2 regions of the Chryseomicrobium aureum genome follow, and region 1 is predicted to be linked to the other one. Evidence: riboswitches for the same ligand, from Rfam matches in the RefSeq annotation. Region 1 holds a riboswitch; the other holds the start of a gene.
What was found. Region 1 has a riboswitch for FMN ahead of ribE (riboflavin synthase). Riboswitches for the same ligand answer to the same signal wherever they lie in the genome.

Region 1 (4,423 bases):
GCTCTAGACGAGAGTGTGGAAGATAGGAGGAAATCAATAAACCTACGGGATTGTCACTTCGGATACCCGCTTTTTCAAAAATATCACGAGCAGAGCGGTTCACATATGTGATGATTCCGTGTTCATCAATCGCGACAATGCCTTCTCGGACGGTTTGGAACATCCGGTCTCGTTCTTGATAGATGCGAGCAATTTCAACGGGTTCAAGTCCGAGTAGGCTTTTTTTGATGTAGCGGGCAAGTAAGATAGCGCCGATGATTCCAGCTAAAATCCCCACTGCAGAACCTAATAGAATCATTTGATGATTTTCAAAAATCGCTGCATCCACTGCATCCAGTGAAATCCCTGTAGAAACAGCACCGATTTGAACACCATCTTTATAGATGGGTGCAAATGCACGCACAGAATAACCTAGCGTTCCTTCTGAAATGGAAATATACTCTTCTCCTGCCAATACCCGCTGTTCGTCTCCACCAACAAACCGGTTCCCAATCTGCTCTGGATTCGGGTGCGATTGCCGAAGACCGGTCATGTCCATCACGACAATAAATAAAACATCACTCGCTTGTTGGATACTCGACGTATACTCTTGAATCGTCCCTTCAATTTCATCCGTCAGTAACTCGTCTTGGACAATCGAGGATTCTGCGACTGTACGTGAGATGATCCGCGCTTTTTCTTCAAGCTCTTCTTGCGTATCTTGGCTCGTTTGGACTGAAATCAAAATATCGGTTACGAGAAGAGAGACAGCGACGACCGCTATGACAAATAAGCTGATCACTGTCGTCAATTTCCATTTAGGCCGTCGCATACTATACACCTCTCTCGTTTTTCTTTATAGTAGCATACTCTTATGCCAAGCTTTTGTAGACGTTGGCCATTTCGATCGCCGTGATAGCCGCTTCTGCTCCTTTGTTCCCTGCTTTCGTGCCCGCCCGTTCAATTGCTTGCTCGATGGATTCTGTTGTCAACACACCAAAGACCGTTGGAATACCGGACTGCAAACTGACAGCCGATACGCCTTTTGCCACTTCTGCACAGACATAATCAAAGTGTGGTGTAGCACCTCGAATGACTGTCCCAAGCGTGATGACTGCGTCGTAATTCCCGCTATCCGCTAACTTTTTCGCTGCAAGCGGAATCTCAAATGCTCCGGGTACCCACAGAATCGTGATGTCTTCTTCTTTTACTCCGTGACGACGTAATACATCTTCTGCCCCGCCTAATAGTTTGCTCGTAATGAACTCATTAAATCGTGCCACAACGATGGCTACTTTTAAATCCGTTCCAACTAAATGTCCTTCGATAATCTGTTTCATGAAAATTCCTCCTGTAGGTGTAAGATAGTGTCCAGCTTTTGTTGGTTCGTTTTCAGATAAGCTTGCAGATGTTCAATTGAAATTAGCACCAGTCCATGTTTGTCAGCTAATCCTTCAAGCTCCGGACGTCGTGCCATCGTGCCATCCGGATTCATAATTTCACAAATAATGCCGACTGGCGCTGCCCCACATAGTGTTGCGAGGTCTACGGCTGCTTCTGTGTGACCAGGTCGCTCTAACACGCCACCCGGTTTTGCAATCAGCGGAAAGATATGGCCTGGACGCACAAAATCACTAGCTTTCGTTGCAGGATCTGCAAGCAGTTTGAGTGTCTCTGCGCGCTCGTGTGCACTGATTCCAGTCGTGGATTTCACAGAATCGATGCTGACAGTGAATGCCGTGCCATACGGATCTTTATTAGTAGCAATCATCGGTGGAAGCTCAAGACGCTCTGCCAGCTCCTTTGATACAGGTGCACAGACAAGGCCTCTTCCTTCTGTCACCATAAAGTTGATGAGTTCCGGTGTCGCATAGTCTGCTAATGCTAAAAAGTCGCCTTCGTTTTCACGGTCCTCGTCATCGACCACGATGATCGGACGCCCTTTTTTCAGTTCTTCTAACGCCACTTTGATTACTTGCATGTCCATTCCTCCTCACGCATAACCGTTCTCTTGCAGAAAACTGTGCGTCATCGTTGATTTTTTTGGACGTTCTTGTTGCGCTGCGCCAAGGACATATTTTCCGAGGACATCAAACTCCAGGTTGACGAGATCGCCTGGTTGTTTTGTGTGTAAAATGGTTTGTTCGGCCGTATGTGGAATCAACGAGATCATGAGAGTATCTGCTGTGAGACCGAAAATGGTCAAGGATACCCCGTCCACGCTAATGGACCCTTTCATAATGACGTAGTTCCGGAAAGACTCCGGGAACTGAACCGTGATCTGCAATGCATTTTGGTTCATCTGCCGGTTTATGATTTCTCCAACAGCGTCGCAGTGACCGGTTACGAAATGTCCACCGAACCGACCATTCGCTGCCATGGCTCGTTCTAGGTTTACGCTTTGGCCTCGGTTCAATCGACCGATTGTTGTGGCTGCATATGTTTCTGGCATGACATCGACTGTAAACTGATGGTTTGTGAATCGCGTAACCGTCAGACAGACTCCATTGATGGCAATGCTGTCCCCCAACTGGACGTCAGTCAGGATTTTTTCAGCAGAAATCGTCAGTTCCATGGCCTCGCCTGTCTTTTTGATGGAAAGGACTGCGCCAAGTTCTTCGATGATGCCTGTGAACATTCGTGTGCCTCCTTTACATATTTAGTTGTGTACACCTAAGAAGGTGCTTGTCCATATTGAAAAAAATTAAAAGTGTGTGAAAGTGTGCTCTGAATTGAGCATAATGCGAATGGGATTGTATCCACCCCGGGGTCGTCGGGTGGTGAGAGAAGGATGGTTGTGAAGGATGGTTTGTCTGCATAGTTCTTCTGGTAAAGAGAATTCAAGTTTCATGTCATCATAATCGTTCATCATAACCTCCTTGTTGTTTGACTTGTTTTTGTCATGCACAAAAATACCCCCACCTTTTGAAAGGTGAGGGAGAAAAAAGCAGCACAAAAAAGCGTTTAAAATCGGTTGATTTTGAAACGTTGTGTTTTCCTTCTCCCATCCAGACTTTTACTGTCGGCTTTGGAGTTTCACCAAATCCACCGCTTTCTTTTCACAGAAACCGGGTCACGGACTAAGAGGCCATGCCTCATCACCGCCGGTTGGGAATTGCACCCGACCCCGAAGGAAATCCTATTCACGCCCTTACTATACCAAAATCAGATTTGTCTGTATACAGAGAGGTTATTTGACACTATCTCTTTTTTTCAAACTAGTCTTTGATTGAATAATTTTCAAAACGATTAAAATCACTACGAAAAACAGGAAGGAAAACCCTGCGTACATTAGCGCTGATCCTAAAGGATAGTTTACTGCATAGTCTAATTGCGCCTCTTTCATTTGTTGTTCTGTTAGTAAATGAAAGTCCTGAATTGGAATGAGTAATGCACGCAGAAAGAATCCAATGATCAGTAGCATCAAAGCGATAGTTGCTGTAGTGACAAGTGTGCTTTTTTTAAACAGAACTTGCATAGACTCGCCTCATTTCTCCAATGTTCATAAGGATTTAAAAGAATATAAATTCTATTTAGGAATTTGAAATTCGGTAGCTAGAGTGTAGTCTTCTAGTTCATTGTTAACATCAAAAAGAACCCGGTAATCGCCGGCATCTAATTCTCCGTAAATCCCTCTCCAGTCAATCGCCATGTCTGTACAGGAATTCTTATCTGTACCTAGCCCTTCGTCCGTAAAAGCGAATCTTCCTCCGACAACATCGTTCACCACATACCAGCCCCCCTCAATCTTTCGTTCAAGAGAGAAGGATCCGTTGTAGCCAACAGAATGTTCAGCACCATTGATGAGATGAAGTGTTAACCCACTTGGAGTCAGTGTGTCGTCGAGAACTTCAAGGCTGACCTCATCCAAAGTGTTCACTTCAGTCACATCTGATTTCACTTGTTTTGTTGGCGGCACGTAAGAGGAGCAACCAGTTAGTAGGCTGAGAAGAAGAACAAAAAGCAGTAGACTATGCCGCATCCTCATCTTTCCTTTCTGGTTTAGAGCGTAGTTTGACTAAAGCGACGCAAATTTGCAATCTAGCGTCGATTCGGACAATTCTAGCGACGAAAACGCCAGTTTCAGCGATGAAAGCGAGCATTCGCTTATCTACAGCGACGAATATCTCCAATCCAGCGTCGATTCCGACAATTCTAGCGTCGAAAACGCCAGTTCCAGCGACGAAAGAATTATTTCACTGGCGGAGAATAGAAAATACGCATAGTAATCCGTTCATCCATGGCAACTTACTTTAAGCGCTCCTCATTGGCCTCCCAATACCGTTCCAACTCACGTGCAACTTGTTTCGTCTGAAACCCTTCCAGTCGTCGCTTCCCAATATTCTCAAACGCGACTTCATCTTCGATTTGAATATACGTGCGATCAATCTTTCGGAAGACATACATATTGCCTTCATACTCACCACTGCGAAAATTATCTAAA
Region 2 (4,423 bases), 820 kb from region 1:
TCGAAAACAGAACGTACGTAAAAAGCGTACGTTCGATTCGTTTGATTGGGAAGCTATACAGTTAACATCTACAGATATGAGACCAGATGAGCTAGTACAGCTTGATCATGAGAAAAAACAACTTTTAGATACTTTGAATGAATGTACAGGTGATCAAAAGATGGTCATTGTCTTACGTTATTTTCAGCAATTATCCATTCAAGAAACAGCAGATGCACTTGGCTGGACTGAATCAAAAGTGAAGACAACGCAACACCGTGCCATCCAACAGTTAAAGAAAAAGATGTCACGTGCACGAGAGGAGGAAATGCAGCATGACGAACGAATTTGATGCAGACAAACGTCTTGAAGAGTTGGTATCTTCTATGCCAATTCAACACGATACTCGTTCAAAGGATGAGGTCTGGGCAGCAATTAAACAATCTGCAAAGCCTCCTATCAAGAAGAAAAAACCGTGGTTACCAGCAGTTATCACTGTTGCGGCACTTTTTGTTTTAGTGCTATTTGTTCAATCCTTATTTAGCACGCTTGACTCTACTAGTGAGACAACGATGACGCAGGAAGCAAATATGTCAGAAGGTGGAATGGATGAAGCTGGGACAGAAGAATCATCCATGTCTATGAGCTCTGTCGAGGAAAGTGAAGAATCCGCAGACTCTGCAGTTGCAACAGGTGAAGCAGAAAGTGCATCTTTACAATTAGCTGAGGATGCAACACTAGTTTTTACAAATGATCCGCTTCTAGAAACATATACACCTATGAATTTTTCGATGAACTATCAAGCAATTGCCTTTCCTATCACAGTTCTTATCCCGAATGAACGTATCGAGCAAGACTTCGAAGGCCGTGTACCTACACAACTCGAATTGTATAGAAATTACGCTGCAGAGATTGATGAAGAGGCACTAGGATTTGATAACTATCATCCACTAGTTGGGGATTACGAAGAAGGCGAGAGTCTGCGTGTTACATTGCCAGCAGACCATCCTTACGATATGGCTTCTGCCACTATGGAAGTCTATTTCAATACTTTAGAAGATGTATTTGGATCAACTTTCAATCAAGCAGTTATAGTAGATGAAAATTCGCAACCAATTGAGTGGGATCAAGTGGGACCACTCACGGAACCAGTTGACCTTATCTCTGAAAATCTAGCCTACAATGTCATGCAAAACGCTATAGGGGAGACGTATTTAATTCCTTACACACGTGCACAATATGCAACAGTTGAAGAAGCAATTGGACAGTTACAGACACCTGACAATACTTTAGTGGAAGCGGTTATTCCAAGTTCAATTGAGTTTACTGTAGAAGAAACAGAAGATGCTGTATCTATTCAGTTTGCTGAGATGTTTACAGCAGACGCATTGCCTAGACGAGATATGGTAGCTATGATCGAGTCACTTGTTGCTACAGCAGCTTCATTTAACAAATCACTACTGCTAGAAAATTGGGATACGACACTGTACCCTCTACCTGAAGATACAAATTCTTTAGTTGGAGTGAATCGTGTATTCCTACAAAGCGAATAAGCGTACGTATTGCAACAATAAACACTGTCTGATATGATTAATAATGCATACACTAGTATGTAAAATTTAATCATATGATTCATCTTCGGGGCAGGGTGCAATTCCCGACCGGCGGAAATGACGAAAGTCTAGCCCGCGAGCCGCAAGGCAGATTCTGGTGTGATTCCAGAGCCGACAGTATAGTCTGGATGGGAGAAGGTGAAGGTGCAGCGTTTATGTGATCTCAAACGCTTATTTAAGTGTACCTTTCTCCCTTAAGTCGAACCTGGCTTAAGGGTTTTATTTTACACGCAAATAAGTGCGCATATTCTGTGAACCTTTCCTCTTGTGAAGAGAATCGCAAAAGGAGCGGAAAGTCATGTTTAAAAGCAACACACGCAAGCTTATTGCGGTGGCTATGCTCAGCAGCTTATCATTTATTTTGATGTTGTTAGCATTTCCACTACCAGCACTACCAGCCTATTTAAAGGTTGATTTTAGTGATGTACCAGCTTTGATTGCTGCGATCACAATGGGACCTGTAGCAGGTGTAGCGGTGGCATTTTTAAAGAATGTTTTGGATTGGTTCTTCTCAGGAAGTCCAACAGGTGTACCGGTTGGCCATATGGCGAACTTTGTCACATCAATTTTATTCATCGCACCTGTATATTTCATTTATAAAAAAGTTACATCGTCTAAAGGAATGTATGTAGGATTAGTAGCAGGAACGCTTTCAATGGCGATTGGAATGACACTACTGAACTACTTGGTTTTTTTACCGATGTATTCATATTTCTTGAACTTCCCTATGGAAAGCGGTTCAGCTTTAATGAACACATTAGTCTATGGAATCTTGCCATTTAATTTGATTAAAGGAGCACTGATTACTGTAGTGATGGTTTTACTATTCAAGAAACTAAAACCTTATTTAGATAAAGTTTCGAAAACGTATCAAGTAGCCTAAAAAAATCGTCTAGTTCGTAGTGAACTAGACGATTTTCTTCATATCTATTCGTATTTTAATGCATCTCCATCAAATGATTCGTCTGCAACTTTGATTGAATCTGTCGGACACCCTTCGAATGCATCTTCTAAATCCTCTAATAACTCGTCTGGAACAGCGGTAGTCCCCATGTTATCATCTAAAATAACGAATGCAATTCCTTCGTCATCATAGTCATAAATATCAGGCGCTGCAGCTCCGCAAGCACCACATGCGATGCACGTATCTTTATCAACAATTGTATATTTAGCCATTACGGTCTCTCCTTTTTTATCAAGCAACTCTTCGTATAGCTTTCATTTTATAGATTGTAAGACTGCATTTCAACCATTAAACATGAGGTGTGCTATGTTTTTTCATAAACTATTAACTTCACTATTTCACCAATTGAACGGGGAACGTTCTGTCATGGCTCCTTATTATATCTTACGAGGTAAAAAATCTGGACAGACACTACAAGATATCCATTACTATAAAGTAGCTGGTTTTTTTGGTGTGGGTCAAGACCTTTCGAAAGAATCTTATAATCAATATGTACAAGAATTGATTGATTTAAAGTGGATTCATTCGATAGAAAAGCCTATAGTGACGGATAAAGGCAAAGAACAACTAGATGAATTTTCGACTCTATTTCATAGAGGTGTAGTCCCGCCAGCACTGCTTTCTGTCGAGGCAACGCTTCTTTTGATTGCTCAACTTGCATCCAATGCTTTATATGAGAATAACCGATACATTCCCGTTATAGATAATCAAACAATTCAACACCGTGTAAAAGAATGGTTATATACACAGCCATCACTTTCAACAGTAGCGAATGAAGTGAAGAAGACACTACATAGTTTTGTGACTGAAGAATTATCAACAGAGCTTGAGAAAAATCTGTTCGTTTATCGGATAACCGGATATCAAACGGCAGGACTGACGTGGACTCAACTTGCGGAACAATTTAATACAGCAGCAATTGATTGTCTGTATGTATACCGACAGAGCGTCTTGCGATTTTATGGATATCTTGAGCAACAGCGTAGTCCCTTAGTTCGCTTGTTCGAGCCACCCTCTCCATTGACTGAAACTGCAAAAAATACGCAAAGTCTATTGCAAAAAGGGTATAGCTTAGAGGAAGTGTCAATGGTACGAAGCTTAAAATTAAGTACAATTGAGGATCATATTATTGAACTGGCCAGTTATACGACCGGCTTTAACTATCAAGATTATATTACTGAACAAGATGTGATGAAAATCAAAAAGAAGCAACTTCAACTCAATACACATAAGTTGAAGTTGCTTAGAGAGCAGTTGCCGCAATTTAGTTATTTTCAAATTCGGCTAGCGCTTGCGTTAGGAGGGGATCTGAATGAGTAATTTAGAGCGACAGTTGGCTGAGCGATTTGGGTTCCCTGCTTTTAGAATAGGGCAAGAAGATGTTATTCGTAACTTCTTAGAGGGACGTGACGTGTTAGCCGTTCTGCCCACTGGAACAGGAAAATCTATACTCTATCAATTTCCGAAGCCCTATTATAGTGGGGCAGTTGTGATTGTATCACCACTAGTTTCGTTAATGATGGATCAAGTGGAACAATTGCGTTTAAAAGGCGTCAAAAGAGTAGTAGCACTTACTTCTTTTCAATCAGTCGGTGAACGTAAAAATACTTTACGCAACTTGCATACTTTCGACTATGTATTTGTTTCTCCTGAAGTAATGCAAACAGAACAGGTGAAGCATGCTTTAAAAAGTTTACATATAGGGTACTTTGTATTTGATGAAGCACATTGTCTAACACAATGGGGATATGATTTCCGTCCTGATTATTTGCGAGCAGCAGAATGGATACATAAAGAATTTAACAAACCATTACTTGCATTGACGGCAACAGCCTCTCCGCAAGCTCGCCAAGATATCAAAAATTTA

Region 2: it holds a riboswitch for FMN, as region 1 does, so the genes downstream of both, ACF3OH_RS06235 (ECF transporter S component) here and ribE (riboflavin synthase) in region 1, are expected to answer to the same signal.

Annotation. Positions count from the first base shown of each region.
Region 1 is NZ_CP171117.1:357,971-362,393, reverse strand. Features, by position in the region: gene dcuS (DcuS/MalK family sensor histidine kinase) at 1-811, opposite strand, end outside; gene ribE (6,7-dimethyl-8-ribityllumazine synthase) at 852-1,319, opposite strand; gene ribB (3,4-dihydroxy-2-butanone-4-phosphate synthase) at 1,316-1,960, opposite strand; gene ribE (riboflavin synthase) at 1,973-2,617, opposite strand; FMN riboswitch at 2,972-3,118, opposite strand; gene ACF3OH_RS02020 (hypothetical protein) at 3,170-3,457, opposite strand; gene ACF3OH_RS02015 (immunoglobulin-like domain-containing protein) at 3,509-3,898, opposite strand; gene ACF3OH_RS02010 (hypothetical protein) at 3,994-4,236, shown strand; gene ACF3OH_RS02005 (hypothetical protein) at 4,228-4,423, opposite strand, start outside.
Region 2 is NZ_CP171117.1:1,174,691-1,179,113, forward strand. Features, by position in the region: gene sigX (RNA polymerase sigma factor SigX) at 1-331, shown strand, start outside; gene ACF3OH_RS06230 (hypothetical protein) at 315-1,532, shown strand; FMN riboswitch at 1,610-1,736, shown strand; gene ACF3OH_RS06235 (ECF transporter S component) at 1,891-2,475, shown strand; gene ACF3OH_RS06240 (ferredoxin) at 2,520-2,768, opposite strand; gene ACF3OH_RS06245 (helix-turn-helix domain-containing protein) at 2,863-3,876, shown strand; gene ACF3OH_RS06250 (ATP-dependent DNA helicase RecQ) at 3,869-4,423, shown strand, end outside.